One region of the Xenorhabdus bovienii SS-2004 genome, then DNA from elsewhere that is predicted to be linked to it. Evidence: predicted binding sites of a transcription regulator. Region 1 holds the regulator's gene; the other holds the start of a gene.

The links. Region 1 encodes sigma-54, which starts transcription at its own class of promoters, with help from an activator protein. Its sites were predicted from a motif close to GTTGGCACANNTTTCGCTNT; they were not measured.
Positions count from the first base shown of each region.
Region 2: a site for sigma-54 is predicted at 2,754-2,773, ahead of glnK (P-II family nitrogen regulator). Genes of this name have one in related genera too.

Region 1 is NC_013892.1:3,693,727-3,705,559, reverse strand. It holds gene lptC (LPS export ABC transporter periplasmic protein LptC) at 1-220, shown strand, start outside; gene lptA (lipopolysaccharide ABC transporter substrate-binding protein LptA) at 201-734, shown strand; gene lptB (LPS export ABC transporter ATP-binding protein) at 741-1,466, shown strand; gene rpoN (RNA polymerase factor sigma-54) at 1,532-2,971, shown strand; gene hpf (ribosome hibernation promoting factor) at 2,995-3,282, shown strand; gene ptsN (PTS IIA-like nitrogen regulatory protein PtsN) at 3,429-3,896, shown strand; gene rapZ (RNase adapter RapZ) at 3,977-4,828, shown strand; gene npr (PTS phosphocarrier protein NPr) at 4,846-5,118, shown strand; gene alr (alanine racemase) at 5,558-6,790, shown strand; gene rnk (nucleoside diphosphate kinase regulator) at 6,996-7,406, shown strand; gene pmbA (metalloprotease PmbA) at 7,458-8,801, opposite strand; gene yjgA (ribosome biogenesis factor YjgA) at 9,000-9,539, shown strand; gene XBJ1_RS16240 (IS630 family transposase) at 9,916-10,953, shown strand; gene XBJ1_RS16235 (barstar family protein) at 11,160-11,429, opposite strand; gene XBJ1_RS16230 (ribonuclease domain-containing protein) at 11,434-11,833, opposite strand, start outside.
Region 2 is NC_013892.1:1,585,537-1,597,369, forward strand. It holds gene XBJ1_RS06965 (HHA domain-containing protein) at 1-4, shown strand, start outside; RNA gene ffs (signal recognition particle sRNA small type) at 94-190, opposite strand; partial or broken gene XBJ1_RS22400 (acyl-CoA thioesterase II) at 893-1,000, shown strand; gene amtB (ammonium transporter AmtB) at 1,058-2,350, opposite strand; gene glnK (P-II family nitrogen regulator) at 2,366-2,704, opposite strand; gene XBJ1_RS06980 (SmdB family multidrug efflux ABC transporter permease/ATP-binding protein) at 2,872-4,656, opposite strand; gene XBJ1_RS06985 (SmdA family multidrug ABC transporter permease/ATP-binding protein) at 4,649-6,397, opposite strand; gene XBJ1_RS06990 (Lrp/AsnC family transcriptional regulator) at 6,464-6,925, opposite strand; gene XBJ1_RS06995 (PLP-dependent cysteine synthase family protein) at 7,048-8,100, shown strand; gene queC (7-cyano-7-deazaguanine synthase QueC) at 8,133-8,831, shown strand; gene XBJ1_RS07005 (acyl-CoA thioesterase) at 8,890-9,288, opposite strand; gene XBJ1_RS07010 (ComEA family DNA-binding protein) at 9,443-9,835, opposite strand; gene ppiD (peptidylprolyl isomerase) at 9,984-11,833, opposite strand, start outside.

The DNA of each region.
Region 1 (11,833 bases):
CCTGACCGATGCCTCACAACTGCAACGGATCACAACAGAAAATGCGACCGTCAATCTGGTGTCTCAAGATATCTTATCCGACGACCAAGTCACTCTGATTGGTGTCGGCCTGAAATCTGTTGGCATGAAAATGCGTGGCAATCTGCGAAACAAAACTGCTGAATTGATTGAAAAGGTGACGACTCACTATGAGATCCCAAATGAACAACCTAATCCGTAATACCGTTATTGCCAGTACCCTGTTTGCAGTCAGCCTGCCCGTACTGGCATTGAAAGAAGATACGAAACAGCCCATTACCCTTAATTCTGACAGGCAATCTTTGGATTTAACGGGGAACGTAGCCACATTTACGGATAATGTCAGCGTAAAACAAGGCTCAATCGACATTCATGCGGATAAAGTCGTCGTCACTCGCCCAGAAGGGGATGCGAAAAAAACGGTTATTGAAGCCTACGGTAATCCGGCGACTTTCTATCAGTTACAAGATGACGGCAAACCCATCAAAGGGCATGCCTCAAAAATGCGCTATGAGATGGATAAAGAGCTGATGACGCTGACAGGTAATGCCTATCTTGAACAACTCGACAGTAACATCAAAGGCGATAAAATCACCTATCTGGTGCCAACACAGCAAATGGAAGCCTTTAGTGATAAAGGTAAACGTGTTACTACCGTCCTGTTGCCTTCCCAGCTACAGGAAAAAGGCATCAGTGTTAACAACAAGAGTAAATAACGACGTATGGCAATTTTAAACGCAGAAAATCTGGCAAAGGCTTATAAGGGTCGCAGGGTCGTTGAGGACGTCAGTCTGACCGTCAAATCAGGCGAAATCGTGGGTTTGCTTGGCCCCAATGGGGCAGGTAAAACCACGACCTTCTACATGGTGGTCGGCATTGTGCCACGTGATACTGGCACCATTACTATTGATGATGAAGACATCAGCCTGCTGCCTCTGCATGAACGCGCCCGCCGGGGAATAGGCTATTTGCCACAAGAACCTTCCATTTTCCGTCGTCTGAGCGTATTTGACAATTTGATGGCAGTCTTGGAGATCCGCAAGGATATCACGCAAGAGCAACGAAAAGAGCGGGCAGAAGAATTAATGGAAGAGTTTCATATTTCCCATCTGCGTGACAATCTGGGACAGTCACTTTCCGGTGGTGAACGCCGTCGTGTGGAAATTGCCCGTGCTCTGGCCGCCAACCCGAAATTCATTCTGCTGGATGAACCTTTTGCTGGCGTCGATCCCATCTCCGTACTCGATATCAAAAAGATCATTCAACATCTGCGGGACTATGGGCTGGGAGTTCTGATTACAGACCACAATGTCCGTGAAACACTGGATGTCTGCGAACGCGCCTATATCGTCAGCCAAGGCCAGTTGATTGCCCACGGCTCACCGGAAGATATTCTCAACAATGAGCAGGTCAAACGCGTTTATCTGGGTGAGGGTTTCCGTCTTTAATCCTGATTCTGTCAGGCGTCATTCAGGAGAAATTCCAGAGAAATTCAGGAGAAAGTGGTAATGCTATGAAGCAAAGTTTGCAACTCAGGCTCAGTCAGCAACTGGCGATGACGCCACAACTCCAGCAAGCTATCCGTTTGTTGCAACTTTCTACGCTTGAACTTCAACAAGAGATCCAGCAGGCTTTGGAAGCTAACCCACTGCTTGAACAGGATGATCCTCATGAGGAAATCGACAGTCAGGAATCTCCTGATGCGGTAACTGAGGTGATGGATACCCGCGAAGCGCTTGAACAGAAGAATATACCGGAAGAACTGCCATTGGATGCCAGTTGGGATGAAATTTACACGGCTGGCACTCCTTCGGGGACAAACAGCGATTACAGTGCTGAGGATTTTCCCGTTTATCAGGGTGAAACCACTCAGACACTGCAAGACTATCTGATGTGGCAGGCAGGGTTGACACCGTTTACTGAAACGGATTCTGCCATCGCCACCTCCATCATTGATGCGATTGATGATTCAGGCTATCTGACAGTTTCAATCGAAGAGATCCTTGCCAGCATTGGCGATAATGAGCTGACGCTAGAAGAAGTGGAAATCGTACTCAAACGCATACAGCATTTCGATCCGATTGGTATCGCCGCCCGCGATTTGCGTGAATGCCTGCTTATTCAACTTTCGATGCTGCCGACAAAAACACCTTATCTGAACGAAGCCAAACTGGTTGTCAGCAAATACCTTGAGCTATTGGGCAATCGAGACTTTCGTAATGTGTTACGTCAGAGCAAATTAAAGGAAAATGCCCTGAAAGAAGCCATCGATATTATTCAATCATTGGAACCCAAACCCGGATTAGTGGTCAATGCAGGTGAATCCGAGTATGTTATTCCTGATGTGCTTGCTCATAAAGAGAATGAAAGCTGGCAAGTCAAACTGAATACCGATAGCATCCCCCGTCTGCGCATCAATCAACACTACGCAGCATTGGGGCAACAGGCCCATAGTGAAAGCGACAGTCTGTTCATTCGCAATAATCTGCAAGAGGCCAAATGGCTGATAAAAAGCCTCGAAAGCCGTAATGACACGTTATTGAAAGTTGCCAGTTGCATTGTTGAACGGCAACAAGATTTTTTTGAATATGGTGCAGAGCACATGAAACCGCTAGTACTGGCAGATATCGCCTATCAGGTTGAAATGCACGAATCCACCATTTCCCGTGTGACAACACAGAAATATCTGTATAGCCCACGGGGCATTTTTGAATTGAAATATTTTTTCTCCAGCCATGTCAATACCGATAGCGGAGGTGAAGCCTCTTCTACTGCGATACGGGCACTGGTGAAAAAATTGGTCGCGGCAGAAAACCCGGCCAAGCCACTGAGTGACAGCAAATTGACCAGCATTCTGGCCGAACAGGGCATTCAAGTCGCGCGTCGAACTGTCGCAAAATATAGAGAGTCGTTATCCATCCCGCCTTCAAACCAACGCAAAAAACTGGTTTGAACCACACAGAGAAGGAAAACACTATGCAACTCAATGTCACAGGCCACAATATTGAAATCACTGATGCATTACGCAACATTGTGAATACAAAATACGGCAAACTGGATCAATATTTCGATAAAATTAACCTCATTCAGGTCATACTCCGAGTGGAGAAAGTGCAGAAAATCGCTGAAGCCACGGTGTATGTCAATGGAGGTGAGTTGCATGCAAGCTCAGAGCATGAAGACATGTATGCGGCGATTGATGCACTGGCAGATAAGCTGGCACGTCAATTGACCAAACACAAAAGTAAGTTGAGACAACATTAACAGCTTTCTGGCAACGGGGCTGTCATAAACTCATCACTGTTCTACTTACATACCCAATAGATTCAGGTGAAAGGTATAAACAGTGCATCAATACCGGATGCCTCCAGTCAGGCATCCGGTATTACAGGCCCTAAGTGATTAAAGAAATGAACAACGAAACAGATTTACCACTAAGTTCGGTACTTTCGCCCGAATGTACACGCAACAACGTACCTTGTTCGAGTAAAAAGCGCGCCTTAGAGATTATCAGTGAACTGGCATCAAAACAGCTTGGATTACCGGAAAATGCCGTATTCGAGGCTATTCTTTCCCGCGAAAAAGTGGGCACCACAGGTATCGGCAACGGGATTGCCATTCCTCACGGCAAACTGGATAAAGAGTGTTCACATAATGCCGTTGGCGTGTTTCTGAATCTGGAACAGCCTATTGCCTTCGATGCCATCGATAATCAACCTGTTGACTTGCTGTTTGCTTTATTGGTGCCGTCTGACCAGTGTCAGACCCATTTACATTCACTATCATTGATTGCAAAGCGTCTTGCAGATAAGAATCTCTGCCGCCGTCTGCGTTCAGCACAAAGTGACGAAGAGCTATATAAAATCATAACTGAATAAATAGCGATTAGAATTATTGGAAAGCAACAAAACAGCAGCGGTTTATTAGAACCGCTGAGATATTAAAGGGGAGTCATCTTATGGTGCTGATGATAGTCAGCGGTCGTTCCGGCTCCGGTAAATCCGTTGCCCTGCGTGCGCTGGAAGATATGGGATTCTATTGTGTCGATAACCTGCCGGTGGTCTTACTGCCGGAACTGGCAGGCACATTAGCTGAACGCGGTATTTCAGCGGCGGTCAGCATAGACGTGAGAAATATGCCGGAGTCGCCAGAAATTTTCGAAGAAGCTCTGACGAAACTGCCGGACACGTTCTCGCCACAATTACTGTTTCTTGATGCGGATCGCAACACCCTGATCCGCCGCTACAGTGACACACGTCGCCTGCATCCACTATCAAGCAAAAATCTGTCGCTGGAAAGCGCTATTGATCAAGAAAGTGACCTGCTGGAACCCCTGCGTTCACGGGCAGATTTGATCATCGACACCTCTGAAATGTCCGTGCATGAATTGGCAGAAATGCTCAGAACGCGTCTACTGGGCAAACGCGAACGCGAACTGACGATGGTGTTTGAGTCTTTCGGCTTTAAGCATGGTATTCCGATTGATGCCGATTATGTTTTCGATGTGCGTTTCCTGCCAAACCCACACTGGGATCCTAAACTGCGGCCAATGACCGGTTTAGATCGCCCTGTGGCTGCCTTTTTGGATCGCCACACAGAAGTACACAATTTTATTTACCAGACCCGCAGCTATCTTGAACTCTGGCTGCCGATGCTCGAAACCAATAACCGCAGCTATCTCACCGTGGCAATTGGTTGTACGGGGGGTAAACACCGTTCCGTCTACGTCGCTGAACAATTAGCGGACTACTTCCGTTCCCGTGGCAAAAACGTGCAATCACGTCACCGCACACTGGAAAAACGTAAATAATACAATAATGGCAGAGCATGACAGTCAAAAAGCAGCTTGAAATTAAAAATCGGCTTGGTATGCATGCCCGACCTGCAATGAAATTGCATGACCTTGTGCAGCAGTTTCAATCGCAGGTCATTCTGCGCAACAGCAGCAATATTCAAGCCGAAGCCCACAGTGTGATTGCCATGCTTATGCTGGATTCCGAACAAGGCAGTTACATTGAAGTTGAGGCGACCGGGTCGGATGAGCAGCAGGCACTGGCCGCCATTATTGAGTTATTTAATGCCGGATTTGATGAAGAATAAACATTTCCCTACTCTTTCCTGCCTTTTCCTTCCTTTTAAACACTGAATCATCTCACTATAAGATGCCGTTTCTTAAGCTAAATATCGTTTTTTCTCAGTTCCTGCCATTTACGACTATATATCGTTCAAATAATACCACTGTCTAATAAATAATTATCAGTATTCAACAATGGATATCAAGGGTGAAAATTAACCCATAATCACGCCATATTCCTCTCATTATTCCTTCTGTCTGTCATCATCCATAGAAGATCATTAATATTTTAAAGTATAAATTTAGCTTATAGTATTGCCTATTTACAAATAGTATTCCTATTACAATCAAAGTTCCCCAAATAAAATTTAACTATATGAAATTAATTAATAAAAAATTTATCATTACGGGGTATTTACACACGGATCATTTTTTCAGTTCAAATATTAAACCGGAGATTACTTCATGCGTTTTAATAAAACTACACTGGCATTTCTTCTTGGCGTGACCCTGTGCCAAGGCACTGCTCAAGCCGCCCCTACGCTTTCTTTAGACAATACTCAGGCAGAACACGTTGCGGCTACCAACAACGCTTGGGTTGAAATCAACACGACGACTTTCGAAAATAATATCCACACACTGCAAAGTAAACTGACGAAAGACACCAAAGTGTGTGTAGTTCTGAAAGGTGATGCCTACGGTCATGGTATCGATTTACTGATGCCATCTGTCATCAAGACAGGCATGCCTTGTGTAGGAATTACCAGCAATGAAGAAGCTCGCATCGTGCGTGAAAGCGGCTTCAAAGGGCAATTGATGCGCATCCGTGCAGCGGCTGTGACTGAAATTGAGAGTACGCTGGGCTATGACATGGAAGAAATGGTCGGCGATCTAGAACATGCTAAAACTATTGATGCTCTTGCCAAAAAACACGGCAAAGCAATCCGTGTCCATTTAGTTCTGAACACGGGTCGCATGAGCCGTAACGGGCTGGAAATGAAAACTGAGCAGGGTAAACAAGAAGCGCTGAAAATTGCTCAATTGCCTAACCTGAAGCTGGTCGGCATGATGAGCCATTATGCCCTCAAAGATCTGGATGCGATCCGCGAAGGCGTGAACGATTTCAAAGAACAAACGGCTTGGTTGATCAAAACCGCCAATCTGAAAAGAAACGAGATCATTCTGCACGCTTCGAGCTCTTATGCGTCAATTCGCGTACCTGAAGCACAATTCGACATGGTGCGTGTCGGCAGTGCACTGTACGGCATCCTGAACCCTGAATATCCAGAATTCAAGCCGCTGATTCAGGTAAAAACCCGCGTTGCTTCTGTTAAACCCTATCCTAAAGGTAATGGTGTCAGCTACGACAACACCTACATCCTGAAACGTGATTCCAAACTGGCTAACCTGCCGATAGGTTTCTCTGACGGTTTCAGTTCCAGTCTGTCCAACAAAGCGTTTGTTCTGATCAACGGTCACCGCGCACCTGTTGTCGGCCTCGTTTCCATGAATACCGTCATGGTCGATGTAACTGATTTGCCTGATGTGAAGAGCGGTGATGAAGTGGTCATTTTCGGTAAACAAGGCAAAGAAGAAATTACCCAATCTGACATTCAAAAATGGGGCGGAATGCATATTGTTGAATTCTCTTCCATCTGGGGAGAAACCAACCCAAGGATCACCATTACAGGCGCATAATCCACGGCTCAAAATGATATCGGGCTGTTCTTCCATTTTGTGTGGATTAGCCCTGTTCCATTAACAGCACAAAACAGTTCGTGATCATGATCTCTTTATTTTCACGTCAGAACAGCCTAATATCAATTTTATTACTTTGAAAATAACACCCCCCTCCTTGTGATGCGGGGTGTTATTTTGTATTGAGCCTAATTTGGAGCGTGGTATGAAAAAACCAAAAATTATTATTAACGAACTCGATGCGGAACGTTTAGATTTGCTGTTGGAACAACCCGCCTTTGCCAATACCCACATTGCAGAGGCGCTGAATTCGGAGTTGGATCGAGCTGAAATTGTGCCTCCGGTCGAAATTCCGCCGGATGTTGTCACAATGAACAGTGAAATTCGTTTTATTGATTTGGGCAGCAATGAAGAGCGTGTACGCACTCTTGTGTATCCAGCGTCTCTACAGGATAGTACCAAGCACCTGTCTGTCATGGCACCTTTAGGGGCTGCTCTTTTGGGCCTGCGGGTGAATGATGAGATAACCTGGCAACTACCAAACAGTGAAAAAACCCGGATCAAAGTATTAGAAATTATTTATCAGCCCGAAGCCGCAGGTGAATATCATCGCTAGCTCACAGCCAGTCCAGTAAAATCCAAACTGGCTGTTGTTGATTGAGTATCCCTATTGACCGGCGATACTCATTTCCGGCAGCAATACCGAACCACACTGAATATTACTGCGTGTTTCGATATCATCACCGACGGTCACCATATTCGCCCACATATCTTTCAAATTGCCTGCAATGGTGATTTCACTGACTGGATACTGGATCTCGCCATTTTCAACCCAGAAACCGGATGCACCACGAGAATAATCGCCGGTAACCGCACTGACACCTTGCCCCATCAGTTCAGTAACAATCAGCCCCGTTCCCATTTCACGCAACAAAGCTGCAAAATCCTGTCCTTGACCCGCAATGCGCCAGTTATGAATACCACCTGCATGCCCCGTATTCACCATGCCCAGTTTACGGGCTGAATAGGAAGTCAGCAGCCACGTCTGCAACACACCCTCTTTGATAATATCACGCGGTGCAGTACGTACCCCTTCACTGTCAAAAGGTGTTGAAGCCAGACCTCTGAGCAAATGCGGCTGCTCTTCAATCGTCAGCCACGAAGGTAAAATCTGCTTGCCCAAGCTATCCAGCAGGAAAGAAGATTTGCGATAAATGCTGCTGCCGCTGATCGCCCCGACCAGGTGACCGAACAGTCCTGTGGCCACTTCCGCAGAGAAAATGACAGGTGCTTTCATGGTCGGTAACTTACGTGCGCCCAGACGAGAAAGAGTACGGCGAGCACACTCCTGCCCAACCCATTCCGGTGATTGCAATTCATCAAAACGGCGGCTGACGGTATAAGCATAATCACGTTCCATATTGCCATCTTGTTCAGCAATCACACAGCTAGACAGAGAATGGCGGCTTGAGCAGTAGCTTTGCAGCATACCGTGACTATTGCCAAATATCCGGATACCATAATGGCTGCTAAAACTGCCGCCTTCGGTATTGGTGATACGTTGATCTGCCTGCAATGAGGCTTGTTCAGCACGGGCAGCCAACTCAATGGCGATATCCGTATCCAAATCAGCCGGGTGGAAGAGATCCAAATCCGGCGCTGCGAATGCCAGTAGATCTTTATCCGCCGGGCCTGCATAAGGATCAGGTGATGTATAGCGGGCGATATCAATCGCGGCCTGCACGGTGCGGGCTATTGCCTCTGGGCTGAGATCGGTTGAAGAAGCGCTGCCTTTGCGCTGCTGATGATAAACAGTGATCCCCAGCGCACCATCGCTGTTAAACTCAACATTTTCGACTTCACTGAAACGGGTGCTGACGCTAATCCCCGTCGTTTTATTGACCGCGACTTCCGCAGCATCAGAACCGGTCTTCGCTAATTCGAGAGCGTGGGAGACCGCATCTTCCAATTGCTTGCGCTGTTCTGCGATATATTGATTAGTGACTATCATTAATTAACCGTAATCCAATGAACTAAAGAGATAATTTATCAGAAAAAGCGCCTCACATTCGTCCACAACGTCAATGCCGAGTGGTAATCAGGCAATTTTCCCAGTTACAATACACAATATTAGGATGTTAACACCCACCGGACGATTGGTCATGTTCCAAAATGCACCTTATCCGGCCTTTTTGGAAGGAAAAAAATTATGGTAAAGCAGCCTGAAGATTGGCTTGACAATTATCCTGCTGAAGAGGAAGACGATGAGATAATCTGGGTCAGTAAAAGTGAAATTAAGCGAGATTCTGAAGCACTGAAAAAGCTGGGAATGGAGCTGGTTGAACTGAGTAAAAACGCACTGGAACGCATTCCGCTGGATGACGACCTGCTGGCAGCCATTGAGTTGGCACAGAGAATCAAGCGTGAAGGCCGTCGCCGCCAGTTGCAGTTAATTGGCAAAATGTTGCGTTCCCGCGATCCGGAACCGATTACTATTGCACTGGATAAACTGAATAACCGTCACAACCAGCAGGTAGTGCTGTTCCACAAGCTGGAAGAATTACGTGACAAACTGCTCGAAGATTCAGATGGCGCTCTGGCAGAAGTGGTTGCATTATATCCACATCTGGATCGCCAGCAACTGCGGACGATGGTTCGCAACGCCAAAAAAGAGAAGGCGGCTAATAAGCCACCAAAATCCTACCGTCAGATTTTCCAGTATCTGAAAGATCTGTCTGAATCAGCTTAACGTGTTCCCACCGCCATTTCTTTAAGAACTGGCGGTATTTTCTTTCCTCTCCGCCATTTCATCTTCATCACCTCTATGAAGTCACAAAACCAAGCATCTATATTCATGGTTAGTTGCATTCAATTTATTTATGTTAAAAATCTAATAAAATAATAAAATAATAAAATAATAAAATAATAAAATAATAAAATAATAAAATAATAAAATAATAAACATATTGAATAATGTTTATTTATAAATATAAATATAAATATAAATATAAATATAAATATAAAAAGATAGATGGGTAAAAACTATTTAATATCAAAAATATAAATATACCCGTCGTCATTGAAGATGCTTGATTTTTCATTTGTATCAGATCATGATTGCGCCCATGAAAATTAATCTAACAGATGCCCAAAAAGACGCCCTCGAATTGATGCATGATACGACTCGCGATGGACGAGTACGTGACCGCATCAAGGCCGTGCTTTTGGCCTCAGAAGGCTGGACTGCCCAGATGATTGCTCAGGCTTTGCGGATCCATGAAAGTACGGTGAGCCGCCATCTGAAAGATTACTTCTCTGAGGAAAAACTCGCCCCTGAAAATGGGGGCTCTGAAAGCCGTTTGTCTGCCGAACAAACAACAGAATTAGTTGAGTATCTGATGGCAAATTTGATGCACACTACCGCACAAATTGTGGCCTATGTTCGGGCACGATGGCAGGTGACTTTCACTGTCGCAGGAATGACGAAATGGCTTCACCGTCAAGGTTTCAGCTACAAGAAGCCAATGGGTGCTCCGCATAAATTTGATGCGGATAAACAGCAACAGTTTATTGAAACCTACAACGCGCTGAAAGAAGAATGTGGCCAGAATGCGCCTATTTTATTTATTGATGCGGTTCACCCGACCCTGTCCACAAAATTAAGTTATGGCTGGATGAAGAGCGGGCGGAAGCACGTCAAAGTGGTTGAAACCACAGGCAGTCGTACTCGACTCAACATCATGGGTGCCCTTAATTTACAACGGATTGAAGAGACTATTGTTCGTGAATATCCGACGATTAACGCGAAAAATGTCGTCCTTTTTTTCGGCTCAATCCGGGAAACCTATCCACTTTCGCAAAAAATCCACATTATTCTGGATGGTGCGGGTTATCACCGTTCCGGAGTCGTCCAATTTTTTGCCGAGGTTTTGAATATTGAGTTGCACTACCTGCCGCCTTACAGCCCTAATCTCAACCCGATTGAGCGATTATGGAAGTATGTGAATGAGCAGGTACGAAACAATGTCTATTTTCCGGATACCAAAACATTCCGTGAAACGCTGCGCCACTTTTTTCATGTCACATTGCCAGAAAAAGCGAAAGAACTCACCACTCGGTTGACTGATAACTTCCAGATTTTAAAACCCGCATCTTCAAGTTAATTGCGTATACATCTGATGTTTTTATCATTTTAATGATAATTTAAAAAACATTTTTCCACTTGATAACATATTTTCGTCTTCTCTATAAAAACAGGTTATACGATTTTCTTTGCTCAATAAGAAGTAGAACAGAGCACCTGAGGGATTCCTCAGGTGCTCACGATCATATAACAGAAAAACCAAATTCACGAACAAGAAAGGAAAATTCACCCTACGATGTTAAACTGCAATTCCCCTTCCAATTCTTCTTCGGCTTCTTCAAACAGTAAAACTAAAGCCGCAAAATACACTCGTTTTTGCGACGAAAAGTGGATAAAACTAATCTCAACCGGCAACCCAATGCCCCCCGTTACCGCATCCCACAGGGCGTCCAAGTTTGCACCAAAATGATCACCAATATCGAAACTCTCCTTAAATTCGCAATAGAAGGTTTCTACGTCAGGGATACGGTCAAAATCAAATTCCACTTTTTTCATATCATCACTCCAATTTTTTAAACGTGTTGTAATGATCCACTGTCAGATAGATCAGGCCATCATTAGAATAGAGCAATCTATCACTGCCTCGGTGCCCACAGCTATAATTCACATCCGCTTCAAACCACTGGCGATCACGTTTTTTCGGTAGCTTATTTTCACGATTGGAAAACCGATCTCCGCCAATCGCCGTATTCGGCGAGACTTGGCATAAATTGCCTTTACGGGCATCCCAACCAAGATTACGTGCCTGTGCCTTCGTGAGGTAATAATCGGGAAGTCTGCTATTGTTATGTTCGCGGAGATACTGCGCAACACGTTTCGGTTTAGTCAGAACGCCAATCGGTTCAGAAGATACGCTCTCCAATACCTCTGTATTTTGCTGTGATTTTTCTGCGCCAACC
Region 2 (11,833 bases), 2.1 Mb from region 1:
CTAAGTTGTCGTGATCAGATAGGAAGTAATTGAAGCCGGTAACCATTATCGGCTCACTATATAAACAGATTATGAATTCAAAACGGGTGAGGGCTCTGCCAGCGACATCCCGGCACACACATCCCCTGCTATGGCTGCTTCTTTCCAGATCTGACCAAGTTAACAAGTTAGCGTTGCGGGAGAACCAACAGAGCCCCCATTGAAATTAGCTTCAAACCTCAAAGCGGTAGGCATTATCTTTCATACATCGTGAAATAGCAAGGCCGCGCCATTCAGATGCTTACTTATCACTCAATTAGATGTAAAAAAACATCAAAAATGTCACTAACGAACTAAAATTGACACAAACTCAAAGACTTTTATTTTTCCACAATCAAATAACTTTTCTAAGTAAAATGTTGTTGTTCTGCTTATCAGTGTTATGTTCGATTTCTTCAACCTCGTAAAAACCCACGACAATCCTGCTACTATGGCAAATCAGGCATTTAGCATAAAAACCATCAATAAGCAAAATATAAATATACTAAATAATCAAAAAAAATAATTTTTCAATCATAAATAAATTTTTATTAAATCTAAAAATCCAACACATATAAATCATAAATTCGTTCTTCAATGAACCACGAAAATAAAAATAAGCATAAAAATCAATGATAAAAACAATAACAATATCATACTCATGATTTGATAAGCGTTGAAAAAATTAATAGTGATAATTCAATTTCATAACAAAAACATAAAGATAAATTTTATCTACAATTCAGTCTATTTATTTACTAATAAATGAAAATTTATTATTGCTCCTTAATGTACCGTTGTTGCTTTATACGTTTTTAACCGCTATTACCAAGCGAAGGCACATTATGAGTTAGGCATTACAAAATTTAATTAACCTGATACATCTGGAGAACGTGGTTTTGTTCGTGGACATATCTATACCCGTGAAGAAATACTCATCGCTTATGCCATTCAGGAAGGGGTGAGCCGCAAACGAAAATAATATCGTGTGCCGTAGATATAGTATGGCACACGACAGTTTCAAAGATAGAAGATATGATCAGTTATAAGCACTTTCACCATGAGAAATAATATCCAAGCCTTCCCTTTCCGACTCAACGCTAATACGCAACCCAGCCACCAGATCAGCAATCTTGAATGACAGATAAGCAGCCACAGCTGACCAGACAATACAAACCAATATACTAATGATCTGCACGCCGATCTGTCTTAGCATTGTCATACCTTCTGGAAATCCAGTTCCCCCTAAAGCGGATGCAGTGAAAATACTCGTTAATAAACACCCAACAATGCCACATACGCCATGTACTCCAAAAACATCACAGACATCATCAACACGTAACCAGCGTTTTAATACCACCACGCCCCATAAACCGGCAACTCCAGCAATCAGTCCAATGATAAGCGCACCACCGATACCAACTGTTGCCGCTGCGGGTGTAATTGCCACCAAACCCGCAATACAACCAGAACATGCTCCCAAAAGAGAAGGCTTATCACGGAATAGCCATTCAGAAAAAACCCATGACAATACCGCACCTGCTGTTGCTGCCATCGTATTTATAAGGGCTAGCGCTGCGATGGCATTTACAGCACCAGCAGAACCAACATTAAAACCAAACCAGCCAATGTAAAGGATCGCAGTGCCAATAAAAGTCATTGGCAAGTTATGAGGCTTAAAAGCTTCCTTACCAAATCCTGAGCGCTTTCCAAGTAAATAAGCACCAACCAATCCTGCAACCGCTGCGTTAATATGAACGACAGTTCCTCCCGCAAAATCTAATGCACCATCCTGAGCAAGCCAGCCTCCTCCCCACACCATATGCGCCATAGGAATATAGGAAGCTGTCAGCCATAACGCACTAAAAATTAACAGTGCAGAAAAACGAACTCTTTCACATAAAGCCCCGACAACCAAGGCTATGGTGATACAGGCAAATGCCCCCTGAAAAACGACATGAATCAGTTGATAAAAACTGCCATTCAAATCAGTTATCGATATATTTTTCAGCATGACTTGCTCAAATCCACCCCAAAAACGATTGCCTGTTTCAAAGGTCATGCTATAACCGTAAACTACCCAAAGTACACAGACTAATGAAAAGCTAACAATCACCTGTGACATTAATGACAAAACATTCTTACGACGCAGCAATCCTCCATAAAACAGAGCTATGCCAGGTATAGTCATAAAGAGCACAAGTACCGTATTTACCAGCATGAATACAGTATCAGCTTTATCGAAAGTACTTCCCGCAGCAAACGCAAAAGAAGGTACACTAGCGATAATCCCCATAGTGATGCTGGTTATGGATAAAAGTCGTTTTTTCATTTTCCATCCCCCCATTTACAATGCTGCATCATTCGTTTCCCCCGTTCTGATACGGACAGCATGCTGTAATTCAAAGATAAATATCTTGCCATCCCCCATTTTTCCAGTGAATGCAGATTGCTGTATGACATGGATAACTTCTTCTACTCGCTCATCATGGGTAGCAATATCAATTTTAACTTTGGGTAAAAAATTAACGTTGTATTCGGCTCCCCGATAAAGTTCTGAGTGCCCCTTTTGACGTCCAAATCCCTTTACTTCTGTAACCGTCATTCCTTGTATACCAATATCGGAAAGCGCTTCACGCACTTCTTCTAACTTAAATGGCTTTATGATGGTAGTAATCAGTTTCATACTTCCCCCGCTTTTTGCTGTGTTTGCAAGGAACATTCGCGCGAGAAGTATTGCAAGGGGTATGCCAAGAGTTAAAAAGTATCTGTAATCAATTTGTTATCAGAGAACATAGCTGGGAAAGGAAAGTAAAAAAGGAGTGACTAGAGCAGTCACTCCTTTTATGCACACTAAACGTGCATAGATTCATTCAAAATATCACCGACCTGTTGGAGTTGATACATCTGATAATAGCGTCCACGTTTAGCCAGTAGCTGTTGATGCTGCCCTTGCTCCACTATTGCACCACGATGTAGCACTAATATGGAATCTGCTTCAACAATAGTTGAAAGACGATGGGCGATGACCACCAGAGTCGTCTGTTTACGGATCATCCGCAATGCCTGCTGTACCGATTGCTCCGTCCCCGAATCAATATTCGCCGTTGCTTCATCCAAGATGAGAATCTGCGGCGTTTGCACCAGGACTCGAGCCATTGCTAAAAGTTGTTTTTGCCCTGCGGAAAGAGTATTCCCCTGCTCTCCTAGTACTGAATTCAGACCATCTGGTAAGCGGCGGACAAAATCAGCCAATTGAACCATCTCCAACACCTGCCAAATTTTATCTTCACTGATATCCCGCCCCAATGTGATGTTGTCGAAAAATGAGGCTGCAAGCACTACAGGATCTTGCTGTACCATTGCTACGCCATTACGCAGAACCGCATGAGAGAGGGAAGATACAGGACGACCATCAAGATAAATTTCACCGTCTTGCCACGGATAATATCCCATAATCAAATTAGTCAGAGTACTTTTACCACTTCCCGTATGACCAACCAAAGCCACAAACCCATGTGTAGGAACATGTAGATTGATGTCACTCAACACAACTTTGTCATTACGATAGGCAAAAGTTAAGTTTTCAATATCAATTCTACCACTCATCAGCGCCTGCTGATCAGTGCCATATTGCTGCTGTGGGCTATCCATTAACTCAAAAACCCGTTCCCCTGAAACTACCGCTTGTTGCAGTAAAGATTGTTGAGCAGTCAGTTCAATCAGAGGTTCATTCAGGCGCCCAAGATAATTGACGAATGCGTATAAAACACCCACACCAATCACTTCCGTTCCTTTGAAACCAAATAACAATAGCAGGCCACACAGTATGGCAGCAGAAAACAAACTCAGTAACGGCCTCAGCAAAATGCCATCCAACCGCAACGCTTGCATGCGAGACTGATAATGTTCACGATTAGTCGCCAGCATTTTCTCACCAAAACGAGCTTGCTGGCGAAATTGCTGAATCACTGTCATACCATTAATGGTTTCATTAAAGCCGTCATTAATATCAGCCAGATAACTACGAACCCGTCTAATAATTGGAGTACTGAAATGCTGATAAATTATCATTACCAGCAAAACTGCTGGAAATATTGTCAAAGCAACACATGCCATGCGCCAATCCAAAATAAACATAGCTATCAGCATTGCCCCGATCAATGAAATGCAGCGAAACACTGTAGGGATCACATTTACAAACAGATCCTTAATGGCTTCAGTATCATTCGTCACGCGGGATATTAGCTGCCCAACGGGCTGGCTATCGAAGGTGCTCAACGGCTGGCGCAATGCCGAATTCATGACATCAGTACGAAGCTTCTGAACTATCCCCACAGATGCCTGATTGAATAATAGGAACTGAAAGTAGTGCAAGGCAGCAGCAACAAACTGCAATACCAAAAAAGTAACCGCAAGCCCACTGACAACATCAAGCGGAAGATTGCCCGTTGCTACCATATTATCAATAAAATAGCTCACAAGCAGTGGCCCACTGACTTCTGTTAGCGCAGCAACCCATGACATCAGTACAGCCAGCAAAATTGGCTTGCGATAATTCTTACTGTAAGACAATAAGCGCTTTAATGATGGCCATAGCTTACGCACACTGGGCTTACGCATATCATGATTAGTCATGTTCACCATCCAATTCGGCTTCAAGTTGCTGATAATGGTACATATCAGAATACCAACCGGATTGTGCAATAAGCTGTTTGTGCGGGCCTTGCTGCGCAACCGTGCCATGCTGAATAACCAAAATGTTATCAGCTTCCGTTAAAGCAGACAGCCGATGGGCGCTGATAATAACGGTACGCTGTCGCCGCCACTGGCTGAGATTTTTCATGATTTGATGTTCTGTCTGACCATCTACGGCAGAAAGTGCATCGTCCAAAATCAAAATTTCCGTATCCAATAACAGAGCACGTGCAATGGAAATGCGTTGCTTCTGTCCGCCAGAAAGCATTACGCCACGTTCTCCCACTTCCGTTTGGTAGCCCTGCGGTAACCGCAAAATATCATCATGCACATTCGCCAAACGAGCAACTTCTTCAATTTGTTCTTGAGTTGCATCAGGCCGGCCTAGCGCGATATTGCCAGCGACTGTATCCGAAAACAGGAAAGGAGTCTGATTAACAATAGCCAATCGTGATCGCCATTCTTCTAATCTAAGTGTAGAAACGTGCCGTGACTGAAAAAGAATTTCACCGTCAGTGACATCAAATTGCCGCTGTAACAAGGCAAGCAAAGTGCTTTTTCCTGCACCAGTTGGACCACAAACCCCCAATAGCTGACCTGGTGATAATTGAAAACGGACATCATGTAAAATAGGTCTATCATTTGCGGGATAAATGAAGGTATTGATATTTGCCTGTAATGTACCGCGCTCAACTAATAAGGACTGAGAACCATCATCAATCACCAGTGGCTCCTGTAACAAGCTACGGATCCGTGTATATGCCGCACTGCCACGCTCAACAATATTAAACATCCATGCCAATGCCAACATTGGCCAGATCATCAATCCCAGATACATAACAAAGCTAGTCAATTCACCCAGTGTCATAGAGCCATGTACGACCATCCAACTCCCTCCACCAATCGCTAATAGGTTTGCAACGCCAATAGCAATGAAAATGGTGGGGTCAAAACGTGCATCTACGCGCGCAACGTGTATATTTTTACGTCCAGCATCAGTAGCGACTTCTTCAAATTGACTGGATTGCAGATCTTCCAGACCAAATGCTTTGATCATACGGATGCTGGTAAGACTTTCCTGAGCATGGTTATTAAGAGCAGAGAATGCTCCTTGTGCAGACTTGAAACGATGGTGAAGCTGTTCGCCATATCGTTTAATCACCAACGCCATAATGGGCATGGGTAACAGTGATAACAACGTTAATTGCCAACTAATTTCTATACTCATCACGATAAGGACAGCACATCCCATCACTAAGGAATCGACTAAAGTTAGCACCCCCTCACCCGCAGCAAAAACAACCCTATCAACATCATTGGTTGCACGAGCCATTAAGTCACCGGTTCTGTGGCGCAAATAAAATTCAGGGTTCTGGCTGCTCAATTTCTGGTAGAAATCACTACGTAGTTTAACAGCCAGCCGATAAGACGCCCCAAATAGCCATACGCGCCAAACATACCGCAGACCGTATATCGCCAGCGCAATGAACAGCATGATGCCTAGCCACATCAATAATTGACTGGATGACATCGTTTTTGCACTGATGCCATCAACGATAATTCCGACCAAACGGGGAGGAATTAATTGCAGCATCGCAATCATAATAAGGAAGATAATGGCACCAAAATAACGGCGCCATTCGCTGAGAAAATACCAACTTAATTGAGAAAATAATCTCACGAACCGATTCCCAAAGTAAAAATGAAAGAATTAGCATTAACTCCATCAGAAAGATTTTTGCATTATCTAATCCGGTATTGGTAACGCCGTTGTATATTTTATTTTTTCCATTGCAAAGTTAGAGGTGACATCAATCAAACCAGAAACGCCATTAACCATGCGTTTGTAGAACCGATCATAACTTTTCATATCAACAACTTCTACATGTATCAAGTAATCATATTCCCCAGCCATTCGATAAAATGTTAAAACCTCTGGCATCTCTTTTATAAAAGCCACAAACTGTTCATACCATTCACTACTGTGCTGTTGAGTTTTTATCATCACAATCACGGTCAGACTAAGCCCAAGTTTAGAGCCATTTAGCAATGCAACTTTTCCGACAATGTACCCATCATCTTCAAGCCGTTTTAGCCGTTTCCAACAAGGTGTAGAGGTCAAATTAACGGCTTCGGCCAGTGCATTCAAGGATCGGCTACAGTCCTGTTGGAGCAGCTCCAGTAGCTTACGGTCTATTTTATCTAACATATCCAAATCCTGTAGAAAATTCTTCCAAAAGAAAATAATAAATGTAGAAAAATAACAATCTATTTCCCCCAATATAAAAGTAATCTATATATCACTAAAGTAGTATTATTCAGGATCAATTTATGTCGTCTTCATGGGCTACAAATGCCATTAAAGCCATCCAAGCTGATTATCAACGAAGTGCTGATACACACCTGATTCACCTCAATCTCCCCGTGTTTTCAGGAATTCACCTTTATCTCAAAGATGAAAGCACTCATCCGACAGGTAGCCTGAAACATCGGCTTGCTCGTTCTTTGTTCCTTTATGCACTCAGCAATGGTTGGGTCAAAGAAGGAACCCCAATCATTGAAGCCTCATCCGGCAGTACCGCCGTTTCTGAAGCCTATTTTGCCCGCTTGCTTGGCTTACCTTTTATCGCCGTAATGCCCTCCTGTACAGCTAAACGCAAGGTTCAGGAAATCGAATTCTACGGTGGTAAATGCCACTTTGTGGAACACTCAGCCCTTATTTATGAGGAGTCAGAACGTTTGGCAAAAAAGCTGAATGGCCATTATATGGATCAATTTACTTACGCTGAACGAGCTACTGACTGGCGTGGAAACAATAACATCGCAGAAAGCATTTTCCGTCAGATGCAACTGGAGCCATTTCCTGAACCAACTTATATTGTTATGAGTGCAGGAACTGGCGGAACATCGGCAACGCTCGGTCGCTATATCCGTTATCAGGGATATAACACCAAACTGATTGTTGTTGATCCTGAAAACTCTGTTTTCTACGATTGTTATCACCAAAATCGCCGTGATATCCGCGGAATCACCAGCAGTAAAATTGAAGGAATTGGCCGCCCACGTGCAGAGCCATCCTTTATCCCAACTGTTATCAATGACATGCTGCAAGTCCCTGATTGTGCCACTATCGCCACCATTTATTGGCTTGAAAAATTAATTGGCAGAAAAACTGGCGCATCAACAGGAACCAACGTTTGGGGAACTTTACAGCTAGCCAGACAGATGCATGAGAACAACCAGAAGGGTGCAATCGTGACATTGTTGTGTGATAGCGGCGAACGCTATCTTGATACCTATTACAATCCAGAATGGGTTCGCAATAATATCGGTGATATCACACTGTATCTCACGCAACTACCCAAGCTAGATGGTTATGAGTAACATATCTCCTTCAATTTAAATAGGTAGGTATTATGAAACGAGCCGTTGTTGTATTCAGTGGTGGTCAAGATTCCACCACTTGTTTAATTCAGGCACTCCGCCAATACGATGAAGTTCACTGTGTCACTTTTGATTATGGTCAACGTCACCGCGCTGAAATTGACGTGGCCTGTCGTATTAGCAAAGAACTGGGTGCCGCTGCCCACAAAGTACTTGATGTTACTTTATTGAGTGAGCTTGCAATCAGCAGCCTGACCCGAGACAACATTCCCGTGCCGGATTTCAGTGAAAGTGAAAAAAGTGGCCTCCCAAATACATTTGTTCCTGGCCGCAACATTTTGTTTTTAACCCTAGCGGCAATTTATGCCTATCAGGTTGAGGCTGAAGCCGTTATCACCGGTGTTTGTGAAACCGATTTTTCTGGCTACCCAGACTGTCGCGATGAATTTGTCAAAGCCCTGAATAAAGCAGTTTGCCTTGGTATCGCCCGTGATATCCGTTTTGAGACTCCCTTGATGTGGTTGAACAAAGCAGAAACTTGGGCATTGGCTGATTATTATCAAAAATTGAATTTCGTCCGTACCCAGACTCTCACATGTTATAACGGCATCCAAGGCGATGGCTGTAGTGAGTGCGCAGCCTGCCACCTTCGGGCTAATGGATTAAACCTTTATTTAAATAATACTCAATCCATTATGGAAGAGATGAAATCCAAAACGCATCTGAGCTGACCAATTAATTTTACGCAATAATCACTATCATTGAGAGGCTGCCAAGCCTCTCACTATTTTAAACTTTAAATGCTTCTAATCTTTCCTGTATATCCCCCTCTAAAGTTAATGCCTTATGAGTTTTCAAATCAATACAGGCAAATGTGGTCAAAGCATCGGTGAGTATTTTATTATCACTTCTGCGTATAATCTCCTGAAAAAATACACCACTTTTATTACGTAATTCCTTGAGGCTAGACCTCACTTCCAACTCATCCCCAAACACTGCCGGCAGACGGTAATTGATGTTAATATTAACTACGGCAAAGCCAACATTATTAGTTTTTAACCACGTGAGTGTGTCACTTTCTGTCAGCAAATCCCAGCGAGCTTCTTCCATGAATTCTAAATAACGAGCATTATTCACATGCTGGAAAAGATCAATATGATAGCCCCTGACCTTAATAATTGTACGCATTGCTATTTTCCCCTTTCAACTCATCCGACCAGACAGTTAACAATAGCAAAACATTTTAATTACAATGCTATTTAATGAGTTATTCTTGATCAATATCACAGCCCTCTTGACTCTTTATGCGATTAGCATGGTATTCACCAAGAGGGCTTGATGATCAATAGGTTAATTTATCCCGATTCTTTTCCATTAAAGCAGGACCAATGCCCTGAACTTCCTGTAACTGCTCAATTGCCGTAAATTGACCATATTTTTCACGGTATTCAATAATCGCCTGAGCCTTTTTGGCGCCAACACCATTGAGTTCCTTCACTAATTGTTCAGCATTCGCCGTATTAATATTGATGCTTCCTTTTCCCTGAATTTCCTTTTCTGAGGCTAATTCTTTCCCCTCCTTCACATCATTTTTTTCAATAACAGCTTTGTGTTGATTGGTAGATTGTTTCACAGCTTTATCAGGTGATTCATCCGCTGCAATCGCATGAGATAACGGCATACTGATACAAAAAACCATAACAAGTGAATTAAATAATGTCCTTAAATATTTCATATAAATTCCTCCGTGTTTTGTTGACGGAGGAAAGCTTGCCATAACAGAATTTATGGACAAGAGGAAAGGTTCAAATATGCGAAAGGCCACGAAAGTGGCCTTTTTCAATTGTTGTTTTGCAAAAATAGTTGCGAGAAGCTTCGCAATTTTATTCAATCTGCCCCATCTTAATCTCGGCATCATCACGCAAATTAATCATCAAGGATTCCAGCATGAAAGTACCGATTTGATACTGATACGCCGCTATGTATTGTTTAACCTGTTCTTCTGAAACAGAACCTGGGACAACTTTATCCAATTGGATAAGCACTGCGTTGCCAAACCCATCTTGGGCTAAACCATACTCAGACTTGCCATCTTTAGGATGAGGCAGAGTAAATGCTACATTAGTAGCCTGATTAGTTTGTGATAAATGTTTGATCACAGTGGAGACACCAAACTGAATCCCAGCGGCTTTCAGTGCCTGCTCACCTTTACCTTCTTTCAAAGCAGCCAGCAGTTTTTCACTTTCAAGCTGCAACTGCTTTTCAGCTTTCTGGCGTTTTACTAATTCAGCAATCTGAGTTTTGGCCTGCTCGTAAGGCTGGATAGTTTCTGGCTTGATATCATCAACACGTACAATAAAGGCTCTGTCACCATCCACAGAAATAACATCGGAGTTAGTTCCTGATGCCCCTTTATCATCGATAAGATTTCCAGAGAAAATAGTCTGAACCACCGAACCAAAATTTATTTCAGCAGGAATATGGTCACGATCAAACCAGTCAGTCGTCACAGCTTTATAACCAGCTGCTTTTTCTGCCGCAGTCAAAGATTCGTTATCATTGGCAGCGGCATCACTTACTTTTCTTTGCAATGCATAGAATGCATCAACCGCTTTTTCCTGTTTAACGATTTTTTCTATTTCCGAACGCACTTCAACCAGTGATTTTATTATCTGAGGTTTAATATCATCTAAACGAAAAATAGCATATCCACCAGATAGCTTGATGACACCAGAAAGCTGCCCTTTTTCTATCAACTTAGCTGACTTAATTTCATCAGGTAGGGAGCTTTCTTCCATCCAACCCAGATCTCCTCCCTTTTGAGCAGAAAATTTATCTGTCGATTTTTCTGCCGCCAATTTGCTGAAATCAGCGCCTTTCTTTAATTCATCCAAAACTGATTTAGCTTCAGCATCAGACACCAACTGAACCATGCTGTATTTTTTTTGCTCGACCTGCATATACTGTGGCAGATTGTTTTTATAATATTTTTCAATATCGGCATCAGATACGGTGACGCTTTTCAATTCATCCGCAGCATCCATCTTGATGTAGCTGACTTTCACCTTTTCAGGCACGGTGAAACTATTGCTATTAACGTCATAGTAGTTTTTCAGCTCCTTATCTGTCACTTTTTGCTGTGCTTCAATGGATTTCAGCTCAAGTGTAGCGAAACGAACCGTTCTTTCTTGAAAGGCCAGCGCTGTTTCCTGTTTGATCTCTGTCGGCAAAGCAATTTCTGAACCCGTCAATATCGACATCAATTGACGGTTAATCAGATCTTGACGAACCTGTTCAGCAAAGTTATCTGGGCTTCTGTTTGCACCGGTAAGCAAAGTCAGATATTTATTGTTATCAAATTTACCGTCTGTCTGGAAAAAAGGTAGGTTACGGATCTCTTCTTTAACCTGCTCATCGCTTGCTGACAAGCCCAGCTTACGTGCATATTGATCTGATAGAATAACAGTGATGAGGCGATCCAGTGAGCTGCGTCGAATTTGTTGTACTTTCTGCTCATCACTTAACAGAGTTGAGAATTGATCTCCCAGCCTATCCTGCAACGCAATTTTGTCTTGCTGAAATGCTTGCTCTAATTGAGCACGACTAATGGTTTGACCATTCACTTTGGCAGCATAATTACCACCTTCACTTGACAGGTAGCCTGTTACACCTGTCAAAACAAAGGTCAGGATAATTAAAGCCAATACAATTTTAAGCACAGGACCGTTTGCCG